One region of the Pseudomonas sp. BB438 genome, then DNA from elsewhere that is predicted to be linked to it. Evidence: predicted binding sites of a transcription regulator. Region 1 holds the regulator's gene; the other holds the start of a gene.
What was found. Region 1 encodes LexA, which represses DNA repair genes until DNA is damaged. Its sites were predicted from a motif close to CTGTNTNNNNANACAG; they were not measured.
Positions count from the first base shown of each region.

Region 2: a site for LexA is predicted at 2,695-2,710, ahead of recN (DNA repair protein RecN). Genes of this name have one in related genera too.

Region 1 is NZ_CM170001.1:4,473,244-4,488,621, forward strand. Features, by position in the region: gene mfd (transcription-repair coupling factor) at 1-1,298, shown strand, start outside; gene AC1ZV1_RS20450 (CsiV family protein) at 1,310-1,972, shown strand; gene AC1ZV1_RS20455 (S-methyl-5'-thioinosine phosphorylase) at 2,063-2,800, opposite strand; gene nagZ (beta-N-acetylhexosaminidase) at 2,810-3,808, opposite strand; gene AC1ZV1_RS20465 (L,D-transpeptidase family protein) at 3,820-4,344, opposite strand; gene AC1ZV1_RS20470 (TetR/AcrR family transcriptional regulator) at 4,401-5,117, opposite strand; gene lexA (transcriptional repressor LexA) at 5,369-5,983, shown strand; gene sulA (SOS-induced cell division inhibitor SulA) at 5,997-6,470, shown strand; gene AC1ZV1_RS20485 (hypothetical protein) at 6,515-6,754, opposite strand; gene AC1ZV1_RS20490 (DUF6586 family protein) at 6,862-7,383, opposite strand; gene topA (type I DNA topoisomerase) at 7,451-10,057, opposite strand; gene AC1ZV1_RS20500 (DUF1653 domain-containing protein) at 10,150-10,413, opposite strand; gene fadA (acetyl-CoA C-acyltransferase FadA) at 10,537-11,712, opposite strand; gene fadB (fatty acid oxidation complex subunit alpha FadB) at 11,743-13,890, opposite strand; gene AC1ZV1_RS20515 (hypothetical protein) at 14,365-15,171, shown strand; gene AC1ZV1_RS20520 (hypothetical protein) at 15,177-15,378, opposite strand, start outside.
Region 2 is NZ_CM170001.1:5,604,091-5,619,468, reverse strand. Features, by position in the region: gene AC1ZV1_RS25945 (outer membrane protein assembly factor BamE) at 1-346, opposite strand, end outside; gene fur (ferric iron uptake transcriptional regulator) at 443-847, shown strand; gene recN (DNA repair protein RecN) at 995-2,671, opposite strand; gene grpE (nucleotide exchange factor GrpE) at 2,868-3,431, shown strand; gene dnaK (molecular chaperone DnaK) at 3,522-5,438, shown strand; gene dnaJ (molecular chaperone DnaJ) at 5,561-6,691, shown strand; gene dapB (4-hydroxy-tetrahydrodipicolinate reductase) at 6,749-7,555, shown strand; gene carA (glutamine-hydrolyzing carbamoyl-phosphate synthase small subunit) at 7,744-8,880, shown strand; gene leuE (leucine efflux protein LeuE) at 8,910-9,563, shown strand; gene carB (carbamoyl-phosphate synthase large subunit) at 9,583-12,804, shown strand; gene greA (transcription elongation factor GreA) at 12,801-13,277, shown strand; gene AC1ZV1_RS25890 (DUF4149 domain-containing protein) at 13,288-13,692, shown strand; gene AC1ZV1_RS25885 (YhbY family RNA-binding protein) at 13,735-14,049, opposite strand; gene rlmE (23S rRNA (uridine(2552)-2'-O)-methyltransferase RlmE) at 14,128-14,751, shown strand; gene ftsH (ATP-dependent zinc metalloprotease FtsH) at 14,953-15,378, shown strand, end outside.

The DNA.
Region 1 (15,378 bases):
ACGATGTGAAGTTCAAGAACCTCGGCCTGGTCATCATCGACGAAGAGCACCGCTTCGGTGTGCGCCAGAAGGAACAGCTCAAGTCCCTGCGCAGTGAAGTGGACATCCTCACCCTCACCGCCACGCCGATTCCGCGCACGCTCAACATGGCGGTCGCCGGCATGCGTGATCTGTCGATCATCGCCACGCCGCCAGCGCGCCGCCTCTCCGTGCGCACCTTCGTCATGGAAGAGCAGAAATCGGTGATCAAGGAGGCCCTGCTCCGCGAACTGCTGCGTGGCGGCCAGGTGTACTTCCTGCACAACGAGGTGAAGACCATCGAGAAGTGCGCCCGCGACCTGGCGGAGCTCGTTCCCGAGGCGCGCATCGGCATCGGCCACGGGCAGATGAACGAGCGCGAACTCGAACGGGTGATGAGCGACTTCTACCACAAGCGCTTCAACGTGCTGGTGGCCTCGACCATCATCGAGACCGGCATCGACGTGCCCAGCGCCAATACCATCCTCATCGAGCGCGCCGACAAATTCGGCCTGGCCCAGCTGCACCAGTTGCGCGGGCGCGTCGGCCGCAGCCACCACCAGGCCTACGCCTACCTGCTCACCCCGCCGCGCAAGCAGATGACCCCGGACGCCGAGAAGCGCCTGGAAGCCATTGCCAATGCCCAGGACCTGGGCGCCGGCTTCGTGCTGGCCACCCATGACCTGGAAATCCGCGGCGCCGGCGAACTGCTCGGCGACGGCCAGAGCGGGCAGATCCAGGCCGTGGGCTTCACCCTCTACATGGAAATGCTCGAACGCGCGGTGAAAGCCATCCGCAAGGGCGAGCAGCCGAATTTGGAGCAGCCGCTGGGCGGCGGCCCGGACATCAATTTGCGGGTACCCGCACTGATCCCCGAGGACTACCTGCCGGATGTCCACGCTCGCCTGATCCTGTACAAGCGCATCGCCAACGCCATCGACGAAGACGGCCTGCGCGAGTTGCAGGTGGAGATGATCGATCGCTTCGGCCTGCTGCCGGAGCCGGCGAAGAACCTCATCCGCCTGACACTTCTGAAACTGCAGGCGGAAAAACTCGGGATCGTGAAGGTGGATGCCGGTCCGCAGGGCGGACGGGTAGAATTCGCCGCCGATACCTGCGTCGACCCGCTGGTCCTGATCAAGATGATCCAGAGCCAGCCCAATCGGTACAAATTCGAAGGGGCCACCCTCTTCAAGTTCCAGGTGCCCATGGAGCGCCCGGAAGAACGGTTCAACACGCTGGAGGCGCTGCTGGAGCGCCTCACGCCACAGACTCACTAAGGACCCTGTGCATGCGCCTGTTCCAACCCCTGCTGCTGTCGCTGGCGCTTCTCTCGCCAGCCGCTTTCGCCGAGCCTTACCAGGTGGAGCTGATCCTCTTCCAGCAGTCCGGCGACGCCGTGTTTGCCAGCCGCCCTGCGCCTGACGACTGGGCGAAGGGCGCGCAACCGCCGGGCCCGGACAGCTCGCGCCCCACCGCAATGGACGCCCAGGTGGCCAAGCTCAAACAGAATGAGGGCTTCCAGGTGCTGATGCACAAGGCCTGGCGCCAGGAGATCGATGCCAACCCGGTGAAGATATCCCTGAGCGAAGGCGCCCAGCGTGACGGCCACTTCCCGGTGGAAGGCACCGTCACCCTCAGCCAGCAGCGCTTCGTCAACACCCGGACCGACTTCTGGATCAACCAGTTCGGCCAGGACGGCCTGCTCGCCGCCAGCCAGCATATGGTCCAGGAAGCGAGCCTGAAGAACAGCGTGCTGACCTACCTCGACCACCCCAGCCTGGGCATGCTGATCAAGGTCACCCCGCTCAACGCCCGCCCCGCTTCCCCGCCACCGCCCGGCATGGAAGACGAGGCACCGACCGGACCGGACGCTCCGCAGCTGCAACCAGCGCCGGCCGCGCCCGCAGACGGCGGCTTCGACGCCCCACCGCCGGCTCAGCCGGCGCAATGACGAAAAAGCCCGGCATTCGCCGGGCTTTCTCTTTATGCAGGAGCGCACCATGCGCGTGATCACCGGCATGGCCCGTTCCTTCAGGGTACGTCAGCTTACAAGCACGCGCCCCAGCACCTCGCGCACCTTGCCGATGCCTTCGTGCAGTGCCTGCTCGATCTCGGCCATGGTGATGATGCCGCTGGACTTGCCGGCCGCCGGGTTCACCACCAGCGACAGGCAGGCGTAAGGCAGATCCAGCTCACGAGCGAGGGCAGCCTCGGGCATGCCGGTCATGCCAATGATGTCGCAACCGTCACGCTCGAGTTTGGCGACTTCCGCCACGGTTTCCAGGCGCGGACCCTGGGTCGCGGCATACACGCCGTGACTGCTGTACGGATAGCCCAGGGCCTGCAAGGCAGCGATCAGTTTCAGCCGCAACGGCTCGTCGTAGGGATGGCTGAAGTCGATGTGGGTGACGTGGTCGATGTCGCCGGCGAAATAGGTGTGTTCGCGCCCCCAGGTGTAATCGATGATCTGGTGCGGAACACAGAGATGGCCGCTGCCCATGGCCGCATGGATTCCCCCCACGGCGTTCACCGCCAGGACAGCCTCGGCGCCCGCCTGCTTCAGCGCCCAGAGGTTGGCGCGGTAGTTCACCTGGTGCGGCGGAAAACGGTGTGGGTGGCCATGACGCGCGAGGAACAGGACCTCGCGGCCGGCAAACTCGCCGCGCTGGATGGTCGCTGAAGGCGCGCCGTAGGGCGTATCCAGCTCGATGGCGTCCTTCAGGGTCAGCCCGTCCAGCTGGGTCAGGCCGGTGCCGCCGATAATGGCGTAGACAGTCATGGCGAATCCTTAATCGATCAGTTGTGCGGCACGCAGCTCGCCGACGGCTTGTTGCCAGCGCGGCAGTTGCTTGTACTCGGTGCCCGGCCAGGCTTTGGCACGCATGCGTTGCAGGCGCTGCGGCGCAGTCACCTTCAGGCGCTGCAGGGCGCTCAGGGCCAGTTCGGCGGATGCACGGTCATTGCAGACCAGCCCCATGTCGCAACCAGCGCTCAGCGCGGCCTCGATACGGTTGGCGGCATCGCCGACCACGTGGGCGCCAGCCATCGACAGGTCGTCACTGAAGATCACCCCGTCGAATCCCAACTCGCCGCGCAGAATGTCCTGAAGCCAGCGACGGGAGAAACCAGCGGGGTTCGGATCCACTTGCGGGTAGATCACATGGGCCGGCATCAGCGCATCCAGCTCGCCGGAGAGGCGCTGGAACGGCACCAGGTCCACGGCGCGGATCTGCTCCAGCGTACGCTCGTCTTCGGGGATGCCGACGTGGGAATCGACTTCGGCCCAGCCGTGGCCGGGGAAATGCTTGCCGGTGGACGCCATGCCCGCAGCGCGCATGCCGCGGATGAATGCGCCGGCCAGCACGACGGCGCGCTCCGGATTACCCTCGAAGGCGCGGCTGCCGACCACGGCGCTGCGCTGATGATCCAGGTCCAGTACCGGAGCGAAGCTCAGGTCGAGCCCGACCGCCAGCACCTCAGTCGCCATCAACCAGCCGCATTGCTCGGCCAAACGCTCTGCATTGGCGTTATCAGCAATGGCGCGCATCGCCGGCAAGCGCAGGAACCCCTGGCGCAGGCGCTGTACGCGGCCACCTTCCTGATCGACCGCCAGCAGCAGATCGGGACGGACTGCGCGAATGGACTCCATCAGTTCCCGCACCTGGCGCGGTGATTGGATGTTGCGGGCGAAAATGATCAGGCCGCCCACTTCCGGGTGGCGCAGGATCTGGCGGTCCTCGGCGGTAAGCCAGGTACCACCGATATCGAGCATCAGGGAGCCTTGCATGTGCATTCCTTTCAATTCAGTTGCGCCGCCTGCCAGTCAGGGCAGGCGGTCTCGTCAATTCGGACCCGGCAATGGAGAGGTACTCGCGGAAAGAGTTCCAGCAGGTCGTCATTGCGCAGGCGGATACAGCCGTGGGACAGCGGCGCGCCCATGGGCTCGCAGTCCGGCGTGCCGTGCAGGTAGATGTAGCGGCGGAATGTATCCACCTCGCCCATCCGGTTGCGCCCCGGCTCGCAGCCACTGAGCCAGAGGATGCGCGAGAGGATCCAGTCACGACCGGGAAACGCGTCGTGCAGCTCGGCCGTCCAGGTCTCGCCGGTCCAGCGTCGCCCCTTCAGTACCGCCCCCCGGGGCAGGCCGTCGCCAATACGTGCACGAACCTGGTGCAGCCCGCGTGGCGTGCAACCGGAGCCGTTGCGTTCCCCCGGGCCGTTGGCGGCGCTGGATACCGGAACACGCACGACAAGACGCCCCGCGGCAAAGCCGTAGAGCATCTGGTCAGCAAGGGAGATATGGAGAAGATCGAGATCGGCCATGGCCGGCTACTGTAGCCGATCATGTCGACGCAGCCCAGCGCGAAGCCGGGCCCGGATCAGACCTTGGCAGGCGCTTGCGAGACACCCGATTTGCTGCGCGGCTTGAGCTGAGCTCCGGCCAGCGAGGGATCGCTGACACCACTGTCGGCACGCATGCCGGCGGCGAGGAACGGCACCATCAGGCGCATCACCTGCTCGATGGACGTGTTCACGCCGAAATCGTTCTCGGCCATGGCACGCAAGGCCTTGATGCCGGACATGCTGAACACCGCAGTACCCAGCATGAAGTGCACGCGCCAGAACAACTCCAGCGGCGGCAGGCGCGGGGCGGACTCGTGCACCAGCAGCATGTAGCGGCGGAACACCTTGCCGTAGACCTCTTCGAGGTACTTGCGCAGGTGCCCCTGGCTCTGGCTGAAGGCCAGGCCCAGCAGGCGCATGAAGATGGACAGGTCGTTGCCGCTACGCGGCTTCACCGCCATAGCCTGAACCACGAGCAGTTCAAGCAGCTCCTCCAGGGTGGCACGCGGCGCATCGGCCTTGGCCTGGCGGCGGTCCAGCTCCTTTTCGAGGCTGGCGCAGAACGGGCCGAGGAAGCGCGAGAAGACCGCTTGGATCAGAGCCTTCTTCGAGCCGAAGTGATAGTTCACAGCCGCGAGGTTAACCCCCGCCTTGCTGGTGATCAGACGCAGGGAAGTTTCGGCGAAGCCTTTCTCCGCGAACAGCTGTTCCGCAGCATCCAGGATGCGTTCGACGGTTTCCGACTGGGCCATGGCTACTCCGCCTGACAAACACTTGTTTGAAACATACGTTTCAGCGTCTTGTATTGTCAAGCAAAGGGCGATGGATTGTTACCAATATCATGGCAATGCGACGAGACACCTAATAGACAGCAAGACGCTTGCCAAGCCCGAAAGGTTACATGCACGAACGTTCCACCGACAGCTGCGACCAATAAAAGCATTGCCAGCCCGCCATCACTGTATATAATTCCAGGCACTGTATAAAAAGCCAGAGTATGGACATGCTGAAGCTCACGCCGCGCCAAGCCGAGATCCTCGCCTTCATCAAACGCTGCCTGGAAGCCAACGGCTACCCGCCCACCCGCGCGGAAATCGCCCAGGAACTCGGCTTCAAGTCGCCCAACGCCGCCGAGGAGCACTTAAAAGCCCTCGCCCGCAAAGGCGCCATCGAGATGACTCCGGGCGCTTCCCGCGGCATCCGCATCCCTGGCTTCGAGCCCAAGGCTGCCGCCAATGACGACGAATTGCCGATCATCGGCCGCGTTGCCGCTGGCGCACCGATCCTTGCCGAGCAGAACGTCGACGACACCTGCCGCATCAACCCCACCTTTTTCAATCCGCCCGCCGATTATCTGCTGCGCGTGCGCGGCCAGAGCATGAAGGACGTCGGCATCATGGACGGCGATCTGCTTGCCGTGCACGTCACTCGCGAAGCGCGCAATGGCCAGATCGTGGTCGCCCGTCTGGGTGAAGAGGTAACGGTAAAGCGCTTCAAGCGCGAAGGCAGCAAGGTCTGGCTGCTCGCCGAAAACCCGGAGTTCGCCCCTATCGAGGTCGATCTCAAGGAACAGGAACTGGTCATCGAAGGCTTGAGCGTCGGCGTGATCCGTCGCTGAACAGGAGACATCCATGCAGTACCCGCAGCCGCAGAACCTGCCGCAACTCCCGCTGTTTCAGGATGCACTCTGGGCAAGCGGTACTGCTCCACTGCTCAAGGAGTTAATGGAGGATGAGCCGCCTGTCGACGAACGCGCCTTCAGCGAAATTGCCCTGCGCGGCCTCCCTGGCCAGTGCCTGATGCTGCTGGCGCCTATGCTTCGCGAACTCAGCGAGGAAAGCGATTCACGCTGGCTCACCCTCATCGCCCCGCCCACCAGCCTGACTCCGGACTGGCTGCGCAAGGCTGGCCTGAACCGTCAGGGCATCCTGCTGTTGCCGGCCCGCGACCAGGCTGCTGCCCAGACCCTCGCCTGTGAGGCGCTGCGCCTGGGCAACAGCCACACCGTGGTGAGTTGGCTGAACCTCAGCGCCAACGGGCGCGCACAACTATCCCGCGCCGCCGTTGCCGGACAGACGCAGAGCCTGAATATCCGTCTGGGTTGACCTGATGGGGAAGCTTCGCTGCGAGCACAGCGAAGCGTAAGAACTCAGTGCAGTACGCGCGGGCTGTCGTCGTCCATGCTCATATCGCCGCCTTCAGCAAGACGACCGGCCATTTGCACACCGACATTGAACATCGCCTTGGCGATCTCGATGTGCTGTCCCTGAAGGAAGCCTTTGGCATCGGCGGAGAACTCCAGGGTCACCAGCGCCTCCTCCTCGTCTGCACGACGCAGCACGATACGCCCGTCAGGCAGCTCGACAATTTCCAGAAATGAGGTTGGCATAACGACGTTCTCCACAGCAGAACGCGTAGTGTAACAGCCACATCCGCTACACCCTAGCCAAAGCTCGCATGGGCCGACCAGAAGGCCGGCACCTTGTGACGCAGAGATCAGAGCTCGGTGAGCGAAGCGCGGAAGCGCAGCACCAGGTCCTTCAGGGATTTTCGCCAGGCCTCCAGCTCGCCATTACCCAGCTCGACCGGCGCCTCGTCGTCGACATTCACCGCCTGAATCAGCGGCTGGGTCGGATCGATCTTGGCCTTCTTCGGTTCGCTCGGCGGCTGGAACAGCTCGGCGTAGGCGGCGAGCAGGCGCGCCAGCCAGGCTTCCGGCGATTGCGCCAACTCGACCATTTCCGCCAGCTCCGGACTTGGAGCTGCGGCCAGCACCTCGGCATTCAGCAGCATTTCGACCCGCGGCGCACCCGCCTGCGGCAGGCGGTAGTAACCGGCGATCTCGTGGGCCACACCCAGCACCGCTCCGTAGAGATGGAACAGCGCTGCTTCGCGCTCGGCCTGGATGCGCGCCTGGGCGTTCATCGCGCGCGCCGTTTCGGCGCTGCGCCAGGCCTCCAGGGCAAGGCCGGCGAAGAACAGCTTCTGGTTGGTGCGGGTATAGAGTTCGTTCGCCATGACCGGGACCTCTGCAGTCGACGTCGGCAGTATAAGCACGCCCCGCCTCCGCGGGGCGCACCTTCCATCAGCGCTTGTCTTCGACCTTCCACTTTCCGCCGTCGAAGAATGCACGCCAACCGGTAGGCTTGCCGTCGACCTCGGACTGCACGTACTGCTCCTTGGTCTTGCGGCTGAAGCGAATCACCGCTGGACGGCCATCCGGGTCTCTCGCGGGCGCGGCGAGCAGGAAGTGGTACTTCGGATCCAACTCGTCCTTGTGCGGCAGCAGTTCGGCCACCAGCGGAGCACGGGTTTCGCGGTTCTTCGGGAACTGGCTGGCGGCCAGGAACAGGCCGGAAGCGCCGTCACGCAGTACGTAGATGTCGTCCACCTTCTCGCACTTGAGCTCCGGCATGCGGATGGCGTCCATCTTCGGCGGCGCAGGCTCGCCGTTCTTCAGCAGCTTGCGGGTGTTCTTGCAGGTCGGGTTGGTGCAGCCGAAGAACTTGCCGAAGCGGCCGGTCTTGAGCTGCATCTCGCTGCCACACTTGTCGCATTCCAGGCTCGGGCCTTCGTAGCCCTTGATGCGGTACTGGCCTTCCTCGATCTCGTAGCCGGCGCAATCCGGGTTGTTGCCACAGATGTGCAGCTTGCGCTTCTCGTCGACCAGGTAGGCGTCCATGGCAGTGCTGCAGATCGGGCAGCGGTGCTTGCCACGCAGTACGCGGGACTCGGACTCGCCCTCGTCATCCGCGGCGATCTCGTCGCCCGGAATCAGGTTCACAGTCGCCTTGCAGCGCTCTTTCGGCGGCAGGCTGTAGCCCGAGCAGCCAAGGAACACGCCAGTGGAGGCGGTACGAATCATCATCGGCCGGCCGCACTCGCGACAGGGGATATCGGTCAGGGTCGGCTGGTTGGCGCGCATGCCGTCGTTGGAGGCTTCGGCAAGGTCGAGCTTCTTGCGGAAGTCGCCGTAGAACTCGTCCAGCACGTTCTTCCAGTCGCGCTCGCCCTGGGCCACGTCATCGAGGTTCTCTTCCATGCCGGCGGTGAAGCCGTAGTCCATCAGGTTGGAGAAGCTCTCGTTCAGGCGGTCGGTGACGATGTCGCCCATCTTCTCCGCGTAGAAGCGGCGGTTGTGGGTGGTGACGTAGCCGCGCTCCTGGATGGTGGAGATGATCGCCGCGTAGGTGGACGGACGGCCGATGCCGCGCTTTTCCAGCTCCTTGACCAGACTGGCTTCGGAGAAGCGCGCCGGCGGCTTGGTGAAGTGCTGGCTCGGATCGAGCTTGAGCAGCTTCATCGCATCGCCCTGGTTCATTTCCGGCAGGACGTCGTCCTCGCCCGGCTTGCTCTGCTGCGGCAGCACCTTGGTGTAACCGTCGAACTTGAGGATGCGGCCTTTGGCGCGCAGTTCGAAGTCACCTGCAGTTGCACTGACAGTGGTGGACAGGTACTCGGCCGGGGGCATCTGGCAGGCCACGAACTGGCGCCAGATCAGGTCGTACAGCCGCTCGGCGTCGCGCTCCATGCCCGACAGCTGGGTCGGGCGAAGGTTGACGTCGGAAGGACGAATCGCTTCGTGCGCTTCCTGGGCGCCTTCCTTGCTGGAGTAGAAGTTTGGCTTGGCCGGCAGGTATTTCTTGCCGAACTCGCTGTCGATGAAGCCGCGCACCATATCGATGGCGTCGGCCGACAGGTTGGTCGAGTCGGTACGCATATAGGTGATGTAGCCGGCTTCGTAGAGTCGCTGGGCCATCATCATGGTCTTCTTCACCCCGAAGCCCAGGCGGTTGCTCGCGGCCTGCTGCAGGGTGGAGGTAATGAACGGCGCCGAGGGCTTGCTGGAAGTCGGCTTGTCTTCGCGCTTGGCGATGCGGTAGCTGGAAGCCTTGAGCTTCTCCAGGGCAGCGGTGGCCTGGGCTTCGTTCAGCGGCTTGAAGGCTTCGCCCTTCTCGCGCACCACTTCGAAGCGGACTTTGTCGTTCTTGGGCGTGCCGAGGTCGGCGTGCACTTCCCAGTACTCTTCCGGGACGAAGGCACGGATCTCGCGCTCACGCTCGACGACCAGCTTCACCGCGACCGACTGTACGCGGCCGGCGGACAGGCCGCGGGCAATCTTGGCCCACAGCAGCGGCGAGACCATGTAGCCCACCACGCGATCGAGGAAACGGCGCGCCTGCTGGGCATTCACGCGGTTGATATCCAGCTCGCCGGGCTGGGAGAAGGCCTCCTGGATGGCCTTCTTGGTGATTTCGTTGAAGACCACGCGCTTGTAGCGCGAGTCGTCGCCACCGATGGCCTCGCGCAGGTGCCAGGCAATGGCCTCCCCTTCGCGGTCCAAGTCGGTTGCGAGATAGATGGTATCGGCATCCTTGGCCAGACGACGCAGTTCCTCGATCACCTTTTCCTTGCCGGGCAGGATCTCGTACTTGGCCTTCCAGCCGTGCTCCGGGTCGACGCCCATGCGGGTGACGAGCTGGCGCTTGGCCTTCTCCTTCGGCGACAGGGCCGGCGCTTCGGCGGCGGTCTTGCGCGTTTTTGCCGCAGGCTCCTTCGACGCAGACGAGCCGCTGGTGGGCAGGTCGCGGATGTGGCCGATGCTCGACTTCACCACGTACTGGTTGCCCAGGTACTTGTTGATGGTCTTGGCCTTGGCCGGTGATTCCACGATGACCAGCGATTTACCCATGGATCGGAAGATTCCTGCGTCGAAAAGATGAATTTATAAGGAGGGAGGAGCTAGGAGCGGCACCGCTATATATAGTGGCGGTCGCGCCAAGGTCAAGCTCGGGTTTCGCCGGACGGGCCGGTCTGAAGACCCAGCGGATCGTTTTCGGCGCTCACCAGAGCGAAGCGCGGAACGTTCTCGCCGTTCACTTCCACCGCCTCGGTGAACATGCTCAATGGGCGCACCCAGAGGCCGAATTCGCCGTACAGCGCCTGGTAGATCACCAGCTCTTCCTCGGTCTCCGAATGGCGGGCGACGCCAAGCACACGGTACTGCTGTCCCTTGTAATGTCGATACAGTCCGGGCTGCAAGTGCATGTCGGTTCTCCCTCGGCCGGCCAAAAGGCGGCGATTGTGCTCATTGCGCGGCCGTCGGGCAATCCCCGCCCGACAAAAACGAAAGCCGGGGCACAAGGCCCCGGCTCTCCCATCGACGAAAGCTTAGACGCGTTCGAAGACGGTGGTGATGCCCTGGCCGAGGCCCACGCACATGGTGGACACGCCCAGGGTGCCACTGTTCTGCTTCATCACGTTCAGCAGAGTGCCGGAGATACGCGCACCGGAGCAGCCGAACGGGTGACCCAGGGCGATGGCGCCGCCGTGCAGGTTGACCTTCTCTTCCATCTTGTCGAGCAGCTTGAGGTCCTTCAGCACCGGCAGGGCCTGCGCGGCGAAGGCTTCGTTGAGCTCGAAGAAGTCGATGTCGTTGATGGTCAGGCCAGCGCGTTTGAGTGCCTTGTTGGTCGACGGAACCGGGCCGTAGCCCATGATCGCCGGATCAACACCCGCCACGGCCATGGCGCGAACCACGGCCATCGGCTGCACACCCAGATCCTGGGCGCGTTGTGCGCTCATGACGATCATGCAGGAAGCGCCGTCGGTGATCTGCGAGGAAGTACCCGCAGTCACGGTGCCACCTTTCGGGTTGAAGGCCGGCTTCAGGGCCGCCAGGCTTTCCAGGGTGGTTTCCGGCCGGATGGTTTCGTCGAAGTCGAAGACTTTCAGGAAGCCGTTCTCGTCGTAGCCTTCCATCGGGATGATTTCGTCTTTGAACTTGCCTTCCTGGGTCGCTTTCCAGGCCAGCTGGTGCGAACGCACGCCGAACTTGTCCTGCGCCTCGCGGGTGATGCCGTGCATCTTGCCCAGCATTTCGGCGGTCAGGCCCATCATGCCCGACGCCTTGGCAGCGTACAGGGACATGTGCGGGTTCGGATCGACGCCATGCATCATGCCGACGTGGCCCATGTGCTCCACACCGCCGATGACGAAGACGTCACCGTTGCCGGTCTGGATCGCCTGCACGGCAGTGTGCAGGGCGCTCATGGACGAGCCGCACAGGCGGCTGACGGTCTGGCCGGCGCTGGTGTGCGGGATCTGGGTCATCAGCGACGCCATGCGCGCGATGTTCCAGCCCTGCTCCAGGGTCTGGTTCACGCAGCCCCAGATCACGTCCTCGACTTCCGCCGGGTCGATCTTCGGGTTGCGCTCCAGCAGCTTGCTGATCAGGTGCGCGGACATGTTCTCCGCGCGGGTGTTGCGGTGCATGCCACCCTTCGAACGGCCCATCGGGGTGCGGCCGAAGTCGACAATGACGGCGTCTCTCGGATTCAGGCTCATAAATTCACTCTCGCTCTATTCGTTGCGCACTCAACCGAAGAACTTCTGGCCGTTCTTGGCCATTTCACGCAGCTTCGCGGTCGGGTGGTACAGCGCACCCAGGTCGGCGTACTGGTCGGCCAGTGCGACGAATTCGGCCACACCGATGGAGTCGATGTAACGCAGGGCACCGCCACGGAAGGGAGGGAAGCCGATGCCGTAGATCAGGCCCATGTCGGCCTCGGCAGCGGTCTCGACGATGCCGTCTTCCAGGCAGCGCACGGTTTCCAGGCACAGCGGGATCATCATGTAGTTGATGATGTCCTCGTCGGTCAGCTCGCGCTGCTCGGTAACGATGGACTTCAGCAGCTCATAAGCCTGCGGATCGGTGACCTTCTTCGGCTTGCCGCGCTTGTCGGTCTCGTAGGCGTAGAAGCCCTTGCCGTTCTTCTGACCCAGGCGATTGGCGTCGTACATTACGTCGACGGCGGTCTTGCCTTCCACGGCCATGCGGTCCGGGAAGCCTTCGGCCATCACATCGCGGCCGTGGTGGCCGGTATCGATGCCGACCACGTCGGACAGGTAGGCCGGGCCCATGGGCCAGCCGAACTTCTCCATGATCTTGTCGATGCGCACGAAGTCCACGCCGAAGCCCAGCAGCTTGGAGAAGCCGCCGAAGTATGGGAACAGCACGCGGTTGACCAGGAAGCCGGGGCAGTCATTCACCACGATGGGGTTCTTGCCCATCTTCTTGGCGTAGGCCACGGTGGTGGCAACGGCGACGTCGCTGGACTTCTCGCCACGGATGACTTCGACCAGCGGCATCATGTGCACCGGGTTGAAGAAGTGCATGCCGACGAAGTTTTCCGGACGCTTGAGCGCCTTGGCCAGCAGGTTGATGGAGATGGTGGAGGTGTTCGACGCGAGGACCGCATCTTCCTTCACTACGCCTTCAACCTCAGCCAGCACGATCTGCTTGACCTTCGGATTCTCGACCACGGCTTCGACGACGATGTCGACGTTGCCGAAGTCGCCGTAGGACATGGTCGGGCGAATGGCGTTCAGGGCCTCGGCCATCTTGGCCGGGGTCATGCGGCCTTTTTCGACGCGCTTGCCCAGCAGCTTAGAGGCTTCGTTCAGCCCCATCTGGATACCCTCTTCACGGATATCCTTCATCAGGATCGGAGTGCCCTTGGAAGCGGACTGGTAGGCGATGCCGCCACCCATGATGCCGGCGCCCAGTACAGCGGCCAGCTTCACGTCCTTGGCGATCTCGTCGTACTGCTTGGCCTTCTTCTTCAGGTCCTGATCGTTCAGGAACAGGCCGATCAGGCTCTGCGCAACCGAGGTCTTGGCCAGTTTCACGAAGCCCTGGGCTTCGATTTCCAGCGCCTTGTCACGGCCGAAGTTGGCGGCTTTCTGGATCGACTTGATGGCTTCGACCGGAGCCGGGTAGTTCGGACCTGCCTGGCCAGCAACGAAGCCCTTGGCGGTTTCGAAGGCCATCATCTGCTCGATGGCGTTCAGCTTGAGCTTTTCCAGCTTCGGCTGACGGCGGGCCTTGTGATCCAGCTCGCCGGCGATGGCGCGCTTGACCAGGTCCAGAGCGGCGTCCTGGAGTTTCTCCGGAGCCACGACCGCATCGACGGCACCGACCTTCAGTGCGTCTTCAGCCTTGTTTTCCTTGCCCGAGGCAATCCACTCGACCGCGTTGTCGCAGCCGATGATGCGCGGCAGGCGAACGGTGCCGCCGAAGCCCGGGTAGATGCCCAGCTTCACTTCCGGCAGGCCGACCTTGGCGGTGGCGCTCATGACACGGAAGTCGGCAGCCAGGCACATTTCCAGACCGCCGCCCAGGGCGATGCCGTTGATTGCGGCTACGGTCGGAACGTTCAGGTCTTCGAAGTCGCTGAAGATCTTGTTGGCTTCGAGGTTGCCAGCCAGCAGCTCTTCGTCAGGCAGCTTGAAGTTGTCGACGAACTCGGTGATGTCGGCACCGACGATGAACACGCCTTTGCCGCTGGTCACGATCACGCCCTTGACGGACGCATCGGCCTTGATGGTATCGACTGCTTGGCGCAGTTCATTCAGGGTGAGTCGGTTGAACTTGTTGACGGACTCGCCCTTGAGGTCGAAATTCAGTTCGACGATGCCGCTCTCAAGAGCCTTAACCGTGATGGCTTTACCTTGGTAAATCATCAACTGATCTCCACGCTAGGGAAGCTTGAAATCACACGTCGGACACCGTGTATCGGGACCGTTCGGCAGCGCCGAGGATAGTCCCAAAGCTTGCGGCACACCCGCCGACGCGATAGCCGGGGCGTTCTGATCGAGTCATCGCACATGGCAAACGCTCGATTCATACGCCCGTTTGATTTGGGTGCGCCCACCTTCTAGCAAAAGCCAATGCTTGTCAATCGGCGAGACGTAACAGTCGCAAAGCGGCCAGGGCGTCTGGGCCGGAGCATTCAGCGCGGCCCTGGCACCCTATTCACCACGTCTATCGTGACATTTGCGAGCTGGCACCGTCGTCCCGACAGCCACTGTTCAAACCCCATGGCCCGCGCTAGAGTCGGGCGCAATGGCGATCTGCCTTCTGCCAACAGCGGCAGGCGCCTGGAACCTGTGGAATACAAAACAACAAGAAGCCCATGGCTCCAAGGAGTTGGAACGATGCCCAGCCGTCCGCTCGTGCGTCTGCTGTCTGCGCTCGCGCTCACCGCCCTGCCCCTCATCGCTGCCGCCGACGCCGCCAGCGACCTGCTCAATGTCCATCAGGCCCGCCTCGCCGCCCAGCGCAGCCTCGGCGACTTCTTCATGTTCAATGCGATGGAGGGCGACCAGAAGTACGCCAGGATGGTCGACGCCTCGTCACAGAGCGCCACCGACGCCCTGGGCAAGCTCGGGGAGATGCCCGGCAACGAATCGAAGAAGCTCAAAGCCGAGTTGCAGGATGAATGGAAGGCCTATGCGGGTCAGCTGAAGACGCTCACCGGTGCGCTGGACAAGAGTGGCTACACCGACCTGCAGCCGGTGGCCGACCTCGCCGCACAGAACCGCAAGCTGCTGGATACCGCCGAGCAGCTCTATACCAGGATCCAGGAGGAAAGCGGTAGCAAGGTGCCGCCGCTGACCCAGCAGACCCGCGAGCAGAGCCTGCTGATGCAGGACATCGCGGTGGACTACGCCTCGCGCAACGCTTCGGTGGGCGCCAGCTTCTTCGGCGGTGGCGAGGAACGCCCGCTGGACGATCTGGCCAACCGCTTCGCGATCAACCTGGTGAAGTTGCAACAGGCGCCGCAGACCACGCCGGAGATCGGCCAGGAGCTGCGCGGCGTGGCGATCAAGTGGCGCTACATCGAGAAATCGCTGCAGAACTACAACCAGAACAGCGTGCCCTTCCTGATCAACAAGTACTCCGACCGCATCATCGAAGACCTGGAGAAAGTCTCCGGTCTCTATGCCGCGCAGCAGAGCTGATCGCGTCAGGCATGCTGCTTAAGGAACGTGGCGACTCGCTCCAGGTCGCTGCTGTCGCCTCGCTCGCCCCAGTAAAGCGCCAGGAACTGGGGCGTCGCCTCGACCATGTAGACGTCCTTCGGCAAGCTGGCCAGCGCCTGTGCCAGCTCGGCCGGAGCGCTCGCCTCGCGCCAGCGGTCCAGCCACACTCCCGGCTCGCTCTGCCAA
Region 2 (15,378 bases), 1.1 Mb from region 1:
CGCGGCTGACGCCGGGCATGAAGTCACCGTTCAGGCCGATCAACTGATCGTTTTCGCCGAAGTACAGGCTCATGCGCTCCTGCTGGCGCTGACCGCCGCCGGGCTGGATGCTGTAGAGATAGTCCCAGCGATTGGGGTGGAACGTGTCAACGATCAGGGGGTTGCCCATGATAAACCGCACTTGGCGCCGGGTCATTCCGGGCTTCAACTGGTCTATCATGTCCTGCGTTACAACGTTGCCCTGCTGGATGTCGATCTTGTAGACCCCCGGGAACGAGCAACCGGCGAGTGCGGCGAGTCCCAGCCCGAAAGCGAGACTGGTCAGCATGAGCTTGGCGTTTTGCATCAAGGGGTGACTTCCACTATCTTGGCTGAGCGACGAAATCCCGATCATACCTGTATTGAGAGATGCTGCGAAGCATTCCGCGCCGAGAAAGCACACATGGTTGAAAATAGCGAACTGCGCAAAGCCGGACTGAAGGTCACACTGCCGCGCGTCAAGATCCTCCAGATGCTCGATTCCGCCGAGCAGCGCCACATGAGCGCAGAGGATGTTTACAAAGCGCTGATGGAGGCGGGTGAAGACGTCGGTCTGGCCACCGTCTACCGCGTCCTGACCCAGTTCGAAGCCGCCGGCCTGGTGGTGCGCCACAACTTCGACGGCGGCCATGCCGTCTTCGAACTGGCCGATAGCGGTCACCATGACCACATGGTCTGCGTCGATACCGGCGAAGTCATCGAGTTCATGGACGCGGAAATCGAGAAACGCCAGAAGGAGATCGTTCGCGAGCGCGGCTTCGAGCTCGTCGATCACAATCTGGTGCTCTACGTGCGCAAGAAGAAGTAAGCGTACGCAGATGCAGAAACGGCGACCCTCGGGTCGCCGTTTTCGTTTGTGTGGCTTTGGGCTTTTCGTAGGAGCGAGCCTGCTCGCGAAACCGCGCAAATCCGGTGCTGCCGGAAAGCTCCGTTCGCCAGCAAGCTCACTCCAACATCAGCTTTGGACCGCGGAATCCACCATCTTGCGGGCGTGGGCCAGGGATTCCTTGGTCAGGTCTACGCCGCCGAGCATGCGGGCGATTTCCTCGATGCGTTCAGCCTTCTTCAGGTTGGCCACGGCGGTGCGGGTTTCGCTGGTGTCGCGATCCTTGTGCACGAAGAGGTGCTGGTGGCCCTGCGCGGCGACCTGTGGCAGGTGGGTGACGGTCAGCACCTGGCCGCGATCGCCGAGGCGGCGCAGCAATTGGCCGACCACTTCGGCGGTGGGGCCGCCGATGCCGACGTCCACTTCGTCGAAGACCAGGGTCGGGATGCGCGACGTCTGCGCGGTGATCACCTGGATCGCCAGGCTGATACGCGACAGTTCGCCGCCCGAGGCGACCTTCGCCAGGCCCTTCATGGGTTGGCCAGGGTTGGCGCTGACCAGGAACTCCAGCTGCTCCAGGCCATTGACCTGTGGCTCGTCAGGGCTGGACTGGCGTAGTTCGATGGCGAAGCGCCCGCCGGGCATACCCAGGCGCTGCATTTCCACTTCCACGGCCTTGGCGAGCCTGGGGGCGGCGTCCTGGCGGATGCGGCTGAGCTCGCCGGCCTTTTCCTGATAGTGGCGGGCATATGCGGACAGCTCGTCGCCCAGGCGCTCCACGGCTTCGTCATCGGCGTTCAGCGCTTCCAGTTCGTCCAGCAGGCGCTGCTGCAGGTCCTGCAGTTCATGGGGCTGCACGCGGTGCTTGCGCGCGAGGCTATAGATGGCGTCCATGCGTTCTTCCAGTTGTTGAAGCCGCAGGGGGTCGGCGTCGAAGTGGTCGACGAAGCGGTTCAGTTCGCCGATGGCTTCTTCCACCTGGATTTGCGCGCTGGATAGCAGGTTCACCGCTTCGCCCAGTGCGGCTGGCTGGCTCTGGAAGGCAGTGAGCCGGTTGAGGCTGGAGGTCAGCGCCGACAGCACATTGCCGGCATCGCTTTCGCTGCACAGTTCGACGACCTGTCGGCAGGCGGCGATCAGGCTGCCGGCGTTGCTCTGGGTCTTGTGCTCGGCTTCCAGTGACTCCAGCTCGTTGTCGCCGAGGCCAAGGTTTTCCAGCTCTTCCAGCTGGTAGCTGAGCAGTTGGTGGCGGGCCCGCTGTTCGTCGCCATTGCGCGACAGGCGGTCCAGCTCCTGGCGGGTCTGCTTCCAGCGCTGCGCAGCGAGCTGCACTTGGCGCGCCAAGTCCTGGCTGCCGGCGAATTCGTCGAGCAGGCGGCGGTGGGTGTCGGCCTTGAGCAGCGATTGGTGTTCGTGTTGGCTGTGAATGTCGATCAGCAGCTCGCCCAGGTGTTTGAGATCGCCCAGCGGGCAGGGCGTACCGTTGATGTAGGCACGGGAGCGACCTTCGGCGGTGATCACCCGGCGCAGGATGCAGGGGCCGTCTTGTTCCAGGTCGCGCTCGGCGAGCCAGTCGCGGGCCTCGGCAATCGCGCTGACATCGAAGCTGGCGAGAATGTCTGCCTTGTCGGAGCCGGGGCGTACCACGCCGCTATCGGCGCGATCGCCGAGCGCGAGGCCGAGGGCGTCGAGCATGATCGACTTGCCGGCACCGGTTTCGCCGGTGATCACGGTCATGCCGGCGGTGAGCTCGAGATCGAGGTGCTCGACGATGGCGTAGTTGTGCACAGACAGATGAACCAGCATGGGTGGCGGCTCCGCAGAAATGTCTGGTTATTTATACAGTATTTTCGGCCGCTGGCAATTTCCTCTCATCGACCATGCGTGTCCCTGAAGTGGGGCCCTTGAACTCGAGGATTTCCGCCCCATATACACGGCAGAGCCGCGGGCCATTGGGTTCGCTTTGTTTTCAAAGGCTTATTTTCTTTTTTAGGAGAGTGGCATGTCTGACGAACAACAGACTCAGGATTCCCAGTTCAATGAGCAGCCGGAAACCGGCGCTACCGGGGACCTGAACGCCCGCGTGCTGGAGCTGGAAGAACAGGTAGCCGCGGCGAAGGACCAGAGCCTGCGCGCCGTCGCCGAACTGCAGAACGTCCGCCGCCGTGCCGAGCAGGACGTGGAGAAGGCGCACAAATTCGCCCTGGAGAAATTCGCCGGCGACCTGCTGCCGATCGTCGATACCCTCGAGCGCGCGCTGGAGATGTCGAACCCGGAAGATGACGTGATCAAGCCGATGCGCGAAGGCATCGAGCTGACGCTGAAGATGTTCCACGACACCCTGAAGCGCTACAACCTCGAGCCGGTCGACCCGCACGGCGAGCCGTTCAATCCTGAACATCACCAGGCCATGGCCATGGAGGAGAGCATTCGTCTCGAGCCGGGCAGCGTGGTCAAGGTGTTCCAGAAGGGTTACCTGCTCAACGGTCGCCTGCTGCGTCCGGCCATGGTCGTGGTCAGCAAGGCACCGGAACAAACTCCGCCTTCGATCGACGAGAAGGCTTGAAATCCACCACCCGGTCCCCATCTGGGTAATCAACCGAGCCAAAGACCCGCAACAGGGTCAGCGCGGAATCTAATTTCTGGAGAGTGAACTATGGGCAAAATCATTGGTATCGACCTGGGGACCACCAACTCCTGTGTGTCCATCCTGGAGAACGGTAACGTCAAGGTCATCGAGAACGCCGAAGGCGCTCGCACTACCCCGTCGATCATCGGCTATGCCAACGACGGCGAAATCCTGGTCGGTCAGCCGGCGAAGCGCCAGGCCGTGACCAACCCGACCAACACCCTGTACGCGGTGAAGCGCCTGATCGGCCGTCGCTTCGAAGAAGACGTCGTACAGAAAGACATCAAGATGGTGCCTTACAAGATCGTCAAGGCTGACAATGGCGACGCATGGGTCGAAGCCAAGGGCGAGAAGATGGCTCCGCCGCAGGTCTCCGCCGAAGTCCTGAAGAAGATGAAGAAGACCGCCGAGGACTACCTGGGCGAGCCGGTCACCGAAGCGGTCATCACCGTTCCGGCCTACTTCAACGACAGTCAGCGTCAGGCCACCAAGGACGCTGGTCGCATTGCCGGTCTGGACGTCAAGCGCATCATCAACGAGCCGACCGCAGCTGCGCTGGCCTATGGCCTGGACAAGGCCAAGGGCGATCACACCATCATCGTCTACGACCTGGGCGGCGGCACCTTCGACGTTTCCGTGATCGAAATCGCCGAAGTTGATGGCGAGCACCAATTCGAAGTGCTGGCCACCAACGGCGACACCTTCCTGGGTGGTGAAGACTTCGACCTGCGCCTGATCGACTACCTCGTCGAAGAGTTCAAGAAAGAGTCCGGCATGGACCTCAAGGGCGACCCGCTGGCCATGCAGCGCCTGAAGGAGGCTGCCGAGAAGGCCAAGATCGAGCTGTCCTCGACCCAGCAGACCGACGTCAACCTGCCGTACGTCACCGCTGACGCCTCCGGTCCGAAGCACCTGAACGTCAAGGTTTCCCGCGCCAAGCTGGAATCCTTGGTGGAAGACCTGGTCACTCGCACCATCGAGCCGTGCCGCGTGGCGCTGAAAGACGCGGGCCTCGACGTCTCGAAGATCGACGAAGTGATCCTGGTCGGCGGCCAGACCCGTATGCCGCTGGTGCAGAAGACCGTTGCCGAGTTCTTCGGCAAGGAAGCGCGCAAGGACGTCAACCCGGACGAAGCCGTTGCCATGGGGGCTGCCATCCAGGGCGCCGTTCTGGCCGGCGACGTGAAGGACGTGCTGCTGCTCGACGTCACCCCGCTGACCCTGGGTATCGAAACCCTCGGTGGCGTGATGACCGCGCTGATCGATAAGAACACCACCATCCCGACCAAGAAGTCGCAGGTGTTCTCCACTGCCGATGACAACCAGGGCGCCGTGACCATCCATGTGCTGCAGGGCGAGCGCAAGCAAGCCGCGCAGAACAAGTCGCTGGGCAAGTTTGACCTGGCCGACATCCCGCCTGCTCCACGCGGTGTGCCGCAGATCGAAGTGACCTTCGACATCGACGCCAACGGCATCCTGCACGTCGGCGCGAAGGACAAGGCCACCGGCAAGCAGCAGTCCATCGTGATCAAGGCTTCCTCGGGTCTGTCCGAAGACGAGATCCAGCAGATGGTCCGCGATGCCGAGGCGAATGCCGAGGAAGACCGTAAGTTCGAGGAACTGGCCGCTGCCCGCAATCAGGGTGATGCGCTGGTCCACGCGACTCGCAAGATGGTCACCGAGGCTGGCGACAAAGCCACCGCCGAGGAGAAAGCTGCCATCGAGAAAGCGCTGGGCGAACTGGAAGTTGCCGTCAAGGGCGACGACAAGGCTGAGATCGAAGCGAAGATGAACGCGCTGTCCCAGGCCTCCACTCCGCTGGCGCAGAAGATGTACGCCGAACAGCCGCAGCCGGGTGCTGCCGCTCAGGGCGAGGCCGCAGACGACAAGGCTGGCGACGATGTCGTCGACGCCGAGTTCGAAGAGGTCAAGGAGAACAAGTAAGCCGCGTGCTTGCTTCCGCTCCGGCGCACCGACCAGCGTGTCGGTGCGCATGAAACGTCACGCGGGGGCTTGCTCCCGCGTTGGCGTGTCTGGGGGAACGGTTTTTAGAGTGCAGGAAAGTTATGGCCAAACGTGATTTTTACGAGGTACTGGGTGTTGAACGCGGCGCCAGCGAAGCGGACCTGAAGAAGGCCTATCGCCGGCTCGCCATGAAGTTCCACCCGGACCGCAATCCCGGCGACAAGGAGGCCGAGGATAAATTCAAGGAGGCCAACGAGGCGTACGAGGTCCTGTCCGACGCCAGCAAGCGCGCGGCCTATGACCAGTACGGCCATGCCGGTGTGGACCCGCAGATGGGTGGCGGCGGTGCCGGTTTCGGTGGCGCGAGCTTCTCGGACATCTTTGGTGATGTCTTCAGTGACTTCTTCGGTGGCGGCGGTGGTCGCGGCGGCTCCCGCGGCGGCCCGGCGCGCGGTGCGGACCTGCGCTACACCCTCGACCTGGACCTGGAAGACGCGGTACGCGGCACCACCGTGACCATCCGTGTTCCCACCCTGGTCGGCTGCAAGACCTGCAGCGGCAGTGGCGCCAAGCCCGGCACCACACCGGTCACCTGTACCACGTGTGGTGGTATCGGTCAGGTGCGCATGCAGCAGGGCTTCTTCTCGGTGCAGCAGACCTGCCCGCGTTGCCATGGCAGCGGCAAGATGATCACCGACCCCTGTGGCTCCTGCCATGGCCAGGGGCGCGTGGAAGAGCACAAGACCCTGTCGGTGAAGGTGCCGGCCGGTGTCGATACCGGTGACCGCATCCGCTTGACCGGCGAAGGCGAAGCCGGCGCCCATGGTGGCCCGGCGGGCGATTTGTACGTGGTGGTGAACGTGCGCGAGCACGACATCTTCCAGCGCGACGGCAAGCACCTGTATTGCGAAGTGCCGATCAGCTTTGCCGACGCAGCGCTCGGTGGTGAGCTGGAAGTGCCGACCCTGGATGGCCGCGTGAAGTTGAAGATTCCCGAGGGTACTCAGACCGGCAAGCTGTTCCGTCTGCGCGGCAAAGGGGTTGCCCCGGTGCGCGGCGGTGGTGCGGGCGACCTGATGTGCCGCGTTGTCGTGGAAACACCGGTCAACCTGGACAAGCGTCAGCGCGAGCTGCTCGAAGAGTTCCGCAACACCCTGCAGGGCAACTCTTCCCACTCGCCCAAGGCCAGTGGCTGGTTCGAAGGCATGAAGCGCTTCTTCGACGATCTATGATGCAAGGCCCCGGCGGTGCGAATCGTTCGGGGCTTTTTAGCTTTGGAGCTGTTTTATATGCGACGTATAGCCGTAATGGGCGCCGCCGGGCGCATGGGCAAGACCCTGATCGAGGCGGTCCAGCAGACCAACGGCAGTGCGGGTCTGACCGCAGCGGTGGATCGACCGGACAGCACCCTGGTGGGCGCTGACGCAGGCGAGCTGGCCGGCCTGGGCCGCATCGGTGTGCCGCTGTCGGGCGACCTGGCCAAGGTGGTCGACGAATTCGACGTGCTGATCGACTTCACCCACCCCACCGTGACCCTGAAGAACCTTGAAGTCTGCCGCAAGGCTGGCAAGGCCATGGTCATCGGTACCACCGGCTTCTCCGCGGCGGAGAAGGAGCTGTTGAGCGAGGCGGCGAAGGATATCCCGATTGTCTTCGCAGCCAACTACAGCGTTGGCGTGAACCTGTGCCTGAAGCTGCTTGATACCGCCGCCCGTGTGCTGGGTGACGATGTGGACATCGAGATTCTCGAAGCGCACCACCGCCACAAGGTCGACGCGCCGTCCGGTACTGCGCTGCGCATGGGTGAAGTAGTCGCCAATGCGCTGGGTCGTGATCTGGAGAAAGTGGCCGTTTACGGCCGCGAAGGGCAGACCGGTGCGCGTCCGCGCGAGACCATCGGTTTCGCCACCGTGCGTGCGGGCGACGTGGTGGGCGATCACACCGTGCTGTTCGCGGCTGATGGCGAGCGCGTGGAGATCACCCACAAGGCCTCGAGCCGCATGACCTTCGCCCGGGGCGCCGTGCGTGCCGCGCAGTGGCTGGAGGGGCAGGCCAACGGCCTCTACGACATGCAGGACGTTCTCGGCCTGCGCTGAGGGGTATGGCCGTACGTCGTGCAAAAGGTGGACCATGATGTCGCATTTCTGTAAACTACAGCTTTAGTGTGTCCACTAAAAGCAGCGCAGCATGAATCACATAAAAAGCGGGATGACTTCTTCTGATGTCATCCCGCTTTTTTACAATCTGCGCACGCCCAGCCAGGCTTGAACTACGGGAGGTCTTCTTGACTAAGCCAGCCATACTTGCACTTGCCGACGGCAGCGTTTTTCGCGGTGAAGCCATCGGCGCCGACGGCCAGACCGTCGGAGAGGTGGTGTTCAACACCGCCATGACCGGCTACCAGGAAATCCTCACCGATCCTTCCTACGCCCAACAGATCGTCACCCTGACCTACCCGCACATCGGCAACACCGGCACCACGCCGGAAGACGCCGAGTCGAACAAGGTCTGGGCCGCCGGCCTGATCATCCGTGACCTGCCGCTGCTGTCCAGCAGTTGGCGCGACAAGCAGTCCCTGCCGGACTACTTGAAAGAGAACGGCACCGTTGCCATCGCCGGCATCGATACTCGCCGCCTGACCCGCATCCTGCGCGAGAAGGGTTCGCAGAACGGCTGCATCCTGGTGGGCGACGACGCCACCGAGGAAAAAGCCCTCGAACTGGCTCGCGGCTTCCCGGGCCTGAAGGGCATGGACCTGGCGAAAGTCGTTTCCTCGACCGAGCGCTACGAGTGGCGCTCCAGCGTGTGGAATCTGGAAACCGACAGCCACCCGGACATCGCCGCCGCTGACCTGCCGTACCACGTGGTGGCCTACGATTTCGGCGTGAAGCTGAACATCCTGCGCATGCTGGTCGCTCGCGGTTGCCGCCTGACCGTCGTGCCGGCGCAGACGCCGGCCAGCGAAGTGCTTGCCCTGAATCCGGACGGCATCTTCCTTTCCAACGGCCCTGGCGACCCGGAGCCGTGCGACTACGCCATCCAGGCCATCCGCGAGTTCCTCGATACCGAGATCCCGGTATTCGGCATCTGCCTCGGTCACCAACTGCTGGCCCTGGCCTCCGGCGCCAAGACCCTGAAGATGGGCCACGGCCACCACGGTGCCAACCACCCGGTGCAGGACCTGGATTCGGGCGTAGTGATGATCACCAGCCAGAACCATGGCTTCGCGGTCGATGAAGGCAGCATGCCGGCCAATCTGCGCGCCACCCACAAGTCGCTGTTCGATGGCACCCTGCAGGGTATCGAGCGCACTGACAAGGTGGCCTTCAGCTTCCAGGGGCACCCGGAAGCCAGCCCCGGTCCGCACGACGTGGCTCCGCTGTTCGACCGCTTCATCGCGGCGATGGCCGAGCGCCGCTGAGTCCGAGCTGGAAGAGGTAGAAGAAGATGATGCCGACCCTGGGAATCACCGACCTCTGGACCTACGTCCTGGGGACGTTGTTCATCGTCCTGCTGCCGGGGCCGAACTCATTGTTCGTCCTTGCCACTGCCGCCCAGCGCGGTGTGGCCTCGGGCTACCGGGCGGCGAGCGCGGTGTTCCTGGGCGACGCGATCCTGATGTTCCTGTCGGCGCTGGGTATTGCCTCGGTCCTCAAGGCCGAGCCGATGCTGTTCCTGGGCCTGAAGTACGTCGGCGCCGCCTACCTGTTCTATCTGGGTATTGGCATGCTCCGCGGGGGCTGGCAGAAGCTGCGCCACCCGCTGGATGCCGCCGCCGCGCCGGCCAGGGAAGTGGACGTCAACCAGCCGTTCCGCAAGGCGCTGCTGCTGAGCCTGTCCAATCCCAAGGCGATCCTCTTCTTCATTTCCTTCTTCATCCAGTTCGTCGACCCGGGTTACGCCTACCCCGGCCTGTCGTTCCTGGTGCTGGGCACGATCCTCGAGATCATCAGTGCCCTGTACCTGAGTTTCCTGATTTTCTCCGGTGTGCGTCTGGCGGCCTGGTTCCGTCGGCGGCAACGGCTGGCTGCCGGCGCCTCGAGCGGCGTCGGCGCCCTGTTCGTCGGCTTTGGCGTGAAGCTGGCCAGCGCAACCCTTTCCTGAATATTGCAACGAGAGTCCCATGCCCAAGCGTACAGACATCAAGAGCATCCTGATCCTCGGCGCCGGCCCGATCGTCATCGGCCAGGCCTGTGAGTTCGACTACTCCGGCGCACAGGCCTGCAAGGCCCTGAAGGAAGAAGGCTTCCGAGTCATCCTGGTGAACTCCAACCCGGCCACCATCATGACCGACCCGGCCATGGCCGACGCCACCTACATCGAGCCGATCAAGTGGCAGACCGTCGCCAAGATCATCGAGAAGGAGCGCCCTGACGCGCTGCTGCCGACCATGGGTGGCCAGACCGCTCTGAACTGCGCCCTGGACCTGGAGCGCCACGGCGTGCTCGAGCAGTTCGGCGTGGAAATGATCGGCGCCAACGCCGACACCATCGACAAGGCCGAAGACCGTTCGCGCTTCGACAAGGCCATGCGCGACATCGGCCTGGCCTGCCCGCGCTCGGGCATCGCCCACAGCATGGAAGAAGCCTACGGCGTGCTGGAGAAGGTCAACTTCCCGTGCATCATTCGCCCGTCCTTCACCATGGGCGGCACCGGCGGCGGCATCGCCTACAATCGCGAAGAATTCGAGGAAATCTGCACCCGTGGTCTGGACCTGTCGCCGACCAACGAGCTGCTGATCGACGAATCGCTGATCGGCTGGAAGGAATACGAGATGGAGGTTGTCCGCGACAAGAAGGACAACTGCATCATCGTCTGCGCCATCGAGAACTTCGACCCGATGGGCGTGCACACCGGTGACTCGATCACCGTCGCGCCGGCGCAGACCCTGACCGACAAGGAATACCAGATCATGCGCAATGCCTCCCTGGCGGTGCTGCGCGAGATCGGCGTGGAGACCGGCGGCTCGAACGTGCAGTTCGGCATCTGCCCGAACACCGGCCGCATGGTCGTGATCGAGATGAACCCGCGTGTATCGCGTTCCTCGGCGTTGGCTTCCAAGGCGACCGGCTTCCCGATCGCCAAGATCGCCGCCAAGCTGGCCGTCGGCTACACCCTCGACGAGCTGCAGAACGACATCACCGGCGGCCGCACCCCGGCGTCCTTCGAGCCGGCCATCGACTACGTCGTCACCAAGATCCCGCGTTTCGCCTTCGAGAAGTTCCCGAAAGCCGACGCCCGCCTGACCACCCAGATGAAGTCCGTGGGTGAAGTCATGGCCATCGGCCGTACCTTCCAGGAGTCCGTGCAGAAGGCCCTGCGTGGCCTGGAAGTCGGCGCCACCGGTTTCGATCCGAAGCTCGATCTGAGCAACCCGGAAGCCGAGAGCATTCTCAAGCGCGAGCTGACCGTGCCCAATGCCGACCGCATCTGGTACGTCGCCGATGCCTTCCGCGCCGGCAAGAGCATCGCCGAAGTCTTCGACCTGACCCGTATCGACGAGTGGTTCCTGGTGCAGATCGAAGACCTGGTCAAGGACGAAGAGCGGGTCAAGACCCTGGGCCTGTCCGCCATCGACCGCGAGCTGATGTACAAGCTCAAGCGCAAGGGCTTCTCCGACGCCCGCCTGGCCACCCTGCTGGGCGTGACCGAGAAGAACCTGCGCAACCATCGCCACAAGCTCAAGGTGCTGCCGGTGTACAAGCGCGTGGACACCTGCGCCGCCGAATTCGCCACCGACACCGCCTACATGTACTCGACCTACGAGGAAGAGTGCGAAGCCAATCCGTCGTCTCGCGACAAGATCATGATCCTGGGCGGCGGTCCGAACCGCATCGGCCAGGGCATCGAGTTCGACTACTGCTGCGTACACGCCGCGCTGGCCATGCGTGAAGACGGTTACGAGACCATCATGGTCAACTGCAACCCGGAGACCGTCTCCACTGACTACGACACGTCGGATCGCCTGTACTTCGAGCCGGTGACCCTGGAAGACGTGCTGGAAATCGTCCGCGTCGAGCAGCCCAAGGGTGTCATCGTGCAGTACGGCGGCCAGACCCCGCTGAAGCTCTGCCGCGCCCTGGAAGAAGCTGGCGTGCCGATCATCGGGACCAGCCCGGACGCCATCGACCGCGCCGAAGACCGCGAGCGCTTCCAGCAGATGGTCCAGCGCCTGAACCTGCGCCAGCCGGCCAACGCCACCGCGCGTAGCGAAGACCAGGCCCTGGAACTGGCGAAGAACATCGGCTACCCGATGGTGGTGCGCCCGTCCTACGTACTGGGCGGCCGTGCAATGGAAATCGTCTACCAGGAAGAAGAGCTCAAGCGCTACATGCGCGAAGCGGTGAAAGTCTCCAACGACAGCCCGGTGCTGCTGGACCGCTTCCTGAACTGCGCCATCGAAGTCGACATCGATGCGGTGTGCGACGGCGAGACCGTGGTGATTGGCGCGATCATGCAGCACATCGAACAGGCTGGCGTGCACTCCGGTGACTCCGCCTGCTCGCTGCCGCCGTACTCGCTGCCGCAGCACATCCAGGACGAGATCCGCGAGCAGGTCAAGAAGATGGCCCTGGAGCTCGGCGTGGTCGGCCTGATGAACGTGCAGATGGCCGTGCAGGGCGAAGACATCTACGTGATCGAGGTGAACCCGCGCGCGTCCCGTACCGTGCCGTTCGTGTCCAAGTGCATCGGCGAGTCGCTGGCCAAGGTTGCTGCCCGCGTCATGGCTGGCAAGTCCCTGGCCGAAGTCGGCTTCACCGAAGAGGTGATCCCGCCGTACTATAGCGTCAAGGAAGCGGTGTTCCCGTTCGCCAAGTTCCCGGGCGTCGACCCGATCCTCGGCCCAGAGATGAAGTCCACTGGCGAGGTGATGGGTGTCGGCGACAGCTTCGGTGAGGCATTCGCCAAGGCCCAGCTGGGTGCCAGCGAAATCCTGCCGAACGCCGGTTGCGCCTTCATCAGCGTCCGCGAGGATGACAAGCCGCAGGCCGTTCAGGTCGCTCGCGATCTGGTTGCGCTGGGCTTCGAGGTGGTCGCCACTGCCGGTACCGCCAAGGTGATCGAGGCCGCCGGTCTGCCGGTGCGTCGCGTGAACAAGGTGACCGAGGGCCGTCCTCATGTGGTCGACATGATCAAGAATGACGAAGTCACCCTGATCATCAACACCACCGAAGGTCGCCAGTCCATCGCTGACTCTTACTCCATCCGTCGTAACGCCCTGCAGCACAAGATCTACTGCACCACCACCATTGCGGCGGGGCAGGCGATCTGCGAGGCGCTCAAGTTCGGTCCCGAGAAGACCGTTCGCCGTCTGCAGGATCTCCATGCAGGAATCAACGCATGAGCAAATTTCCAATGACCGTCCAGGGCGCCCGCGCCCTGGAAGAAGAACTGAAATACCTGAAGACCGTTCTGCGCCCGCAGATCACCCAGGCCATCGCCGAAGCGCGTGAGCTGGGCGACCTCAAGGAGAACGCCGAGTACCACGCGGCCCGTGAACAGCAGGGCATGTCCGAAGCTCGCATTCGCGACATCGAGGCCAAGCTGTCCAACGCGCAGATCATCGACGTGACCACCATTCCGCATAGCGGCAAGGTGATCTTCGGTACCACCGTCGATATCGCCAACGTCGAGACCGACGAGACCGTGACCTACCAGATCGTCGGTGACGACGAGGCGGACATCAAGAACAGCAAGATCTCGGTCAACTCGCCGATCGCCCGCGCGCTGATCGGCAAGACCGAGGGCGACGCCGTTCTGGTCAAGACCCCGGGCGGCGACGTCGAGTACGAGATCGTTGAAGTCCGCCACGCCTGATCGACAATCCCTGAGCGCAGGCACCATCAGTTGGCTGCTGGCCCAGACATTCTGGGTCGGCGGCCTCTGGCTGCTTCAGTTCGTGGTGTTGCCGGCGCTGGACAAGATCGGTCTGGCCCCGCTCCTGGTGGAGACCGTCGCTGACGGCCTGAAACCGCTGCTCCTGGGGTTTGCCGGGTTCTGCGTGCTGCTCCAGGCCCTGGTGCTCTGGCAGGCGCGCGGGTTCGCTGCCTTCACCCGTGAAACGCGGGGGCAACTGCTGCTCACCGTGCTGGTGATGGCGGCGGCTTATTTCGTTGTGCGCCACCTCGCGCCGGATGCTCAGCGCTGGCTGCTGTTCAATTACCTGGTGGTGGCGCTGTGCGGTCTGCTGCTGGTGCTGCAGCCGGCGCCGAGGCGGGATGAGCGGAGCTGACGCGGCGGAGCCTTGCCGGCTCCGCACTGCCGGTCTTGACTGTCAGAGACCGCTGAAGCGGCTGATGTTCGACAGGTTCTTGTTCGGCTTGGGGTTGCGACGATAGATCAGCGCCATCTTGCCGATGGTCTGAACCAGTTCGCAGCTGCCGTTCTGGCAAAGTTCGTCGATCAGCGCGCGACGGTCGTCGCGTTCGGTGACACGGAACTGCACCTTGATCAGTTCATGATCGTTGAGCGCGCGCTCAAGTTCGGCCATTACACCCTCCGATAGACCGTTTTCAGCAACGGTCAATACGGGTTTCAGGTGATGCCCGATAGATTTGAACTGCTTTTTCTGCTCCTGAGAGAGCGCCATAATCTGACCCCTGGGAAAAAGGCGGATATTCTACCCGAGTTTCGGTTACACCGGGATGCCGCTCAGACGAGGTAATACGTGGCCCGTTCCAAGACTAGCCATCGCTGGCTGAAAGAACATTTCGACGATCCTTACGTGAAGATGGCACAGCGCGACGGCTATCGCTCGCGTGCCAGCTACAAACTGCTGGAAATCCAGGAGAAGGATCGCATCCTGCGTCCCGGCATGACCGTGGTCGACCTCGGCGCGGCGCCGGGCGGCTGGTCGCAGGTCACCAGTCGGGTGATCGGCGACAAGGGCACCCTGATCGCGTCGGATATCCTGCCGATGGACAGCATCCCGGATGTCACCTTTATCCAGGGCGACTTCACCGAGGACGAGGTCTTCGCCCAACTGCTCGAGGCCATCGGAGAAAACCCGGTAGACCTTGTGATTTCCGATATGGCCCCCAATATGAGTGGATTGCCCGCTGTGGACATGCCTCGTGCGATGTTCCTGTGCGAGCTGGCCCTGGATCTGTGCACTCGCGTGCTGCGTCCAGGGGGCGATTTCCTGATCAAGATTTTCCAGGGTGAGGGTTTCGACGCTTACCACAGGATGGTTCGCGAGAACTTCGAGAAGGTGCAGATGCGCAAGCCGCTGTCGTCCCGCGACCGTTCGCGGGAGCAGTATCTGCTCGCGCGAGGCTTTCGCGGCGCCTAGACTGGAATGATTGGGCCGGCTATTGGTCTATGCCTTGCAGGTTTTGCTTGTACCGGTGAAAGCCGGGGTTCATAAAGGGTTACAGACGGCGCCTGCCTGGCGGCGGGCGTTGTGTAGTAATTTTGGCCGGAAGGAGTCTGGCCGTCGTGAGAAGCGGTTTCCAGGGCGGAGCCGGCTTCAGAGGGTAGTCAATTGAACGACATGGCAAAGAACCTGATTCTGTGGCTGATCATCGCGGCGGTACTCGTCACCGTGATGAACAACTTCTCCAGCCCGAGCGAGCCGCAGACGCTCAACTATTCCGACTTCATTCAGCAGGTGAAGGACGGCAAGGTCGAGCGCGTAACCGTCGACGGCTATGTCATCACCGGCAAGCGCCAGGATGGTGACACCTTCAAGACCATCCGCCCCGCGATCCAGGACAACGGTCTGATCGGTGACCTGGTGAATAACAACGTGGTCGTCGAAGGCAAGCAGCCTGAGCAGCAGAGCATCTGGACTCAACTGCTGGTCGCGAGCTTCCCGATCCTGGTGATCATCGCGGTCTTCATGTTCTTCATGCGCCAGATGCAGGGCGGCGGCGGTGGTCGCGGCGGGCCGATGAGCTTCGGCAAGAGCAAGGCCCGC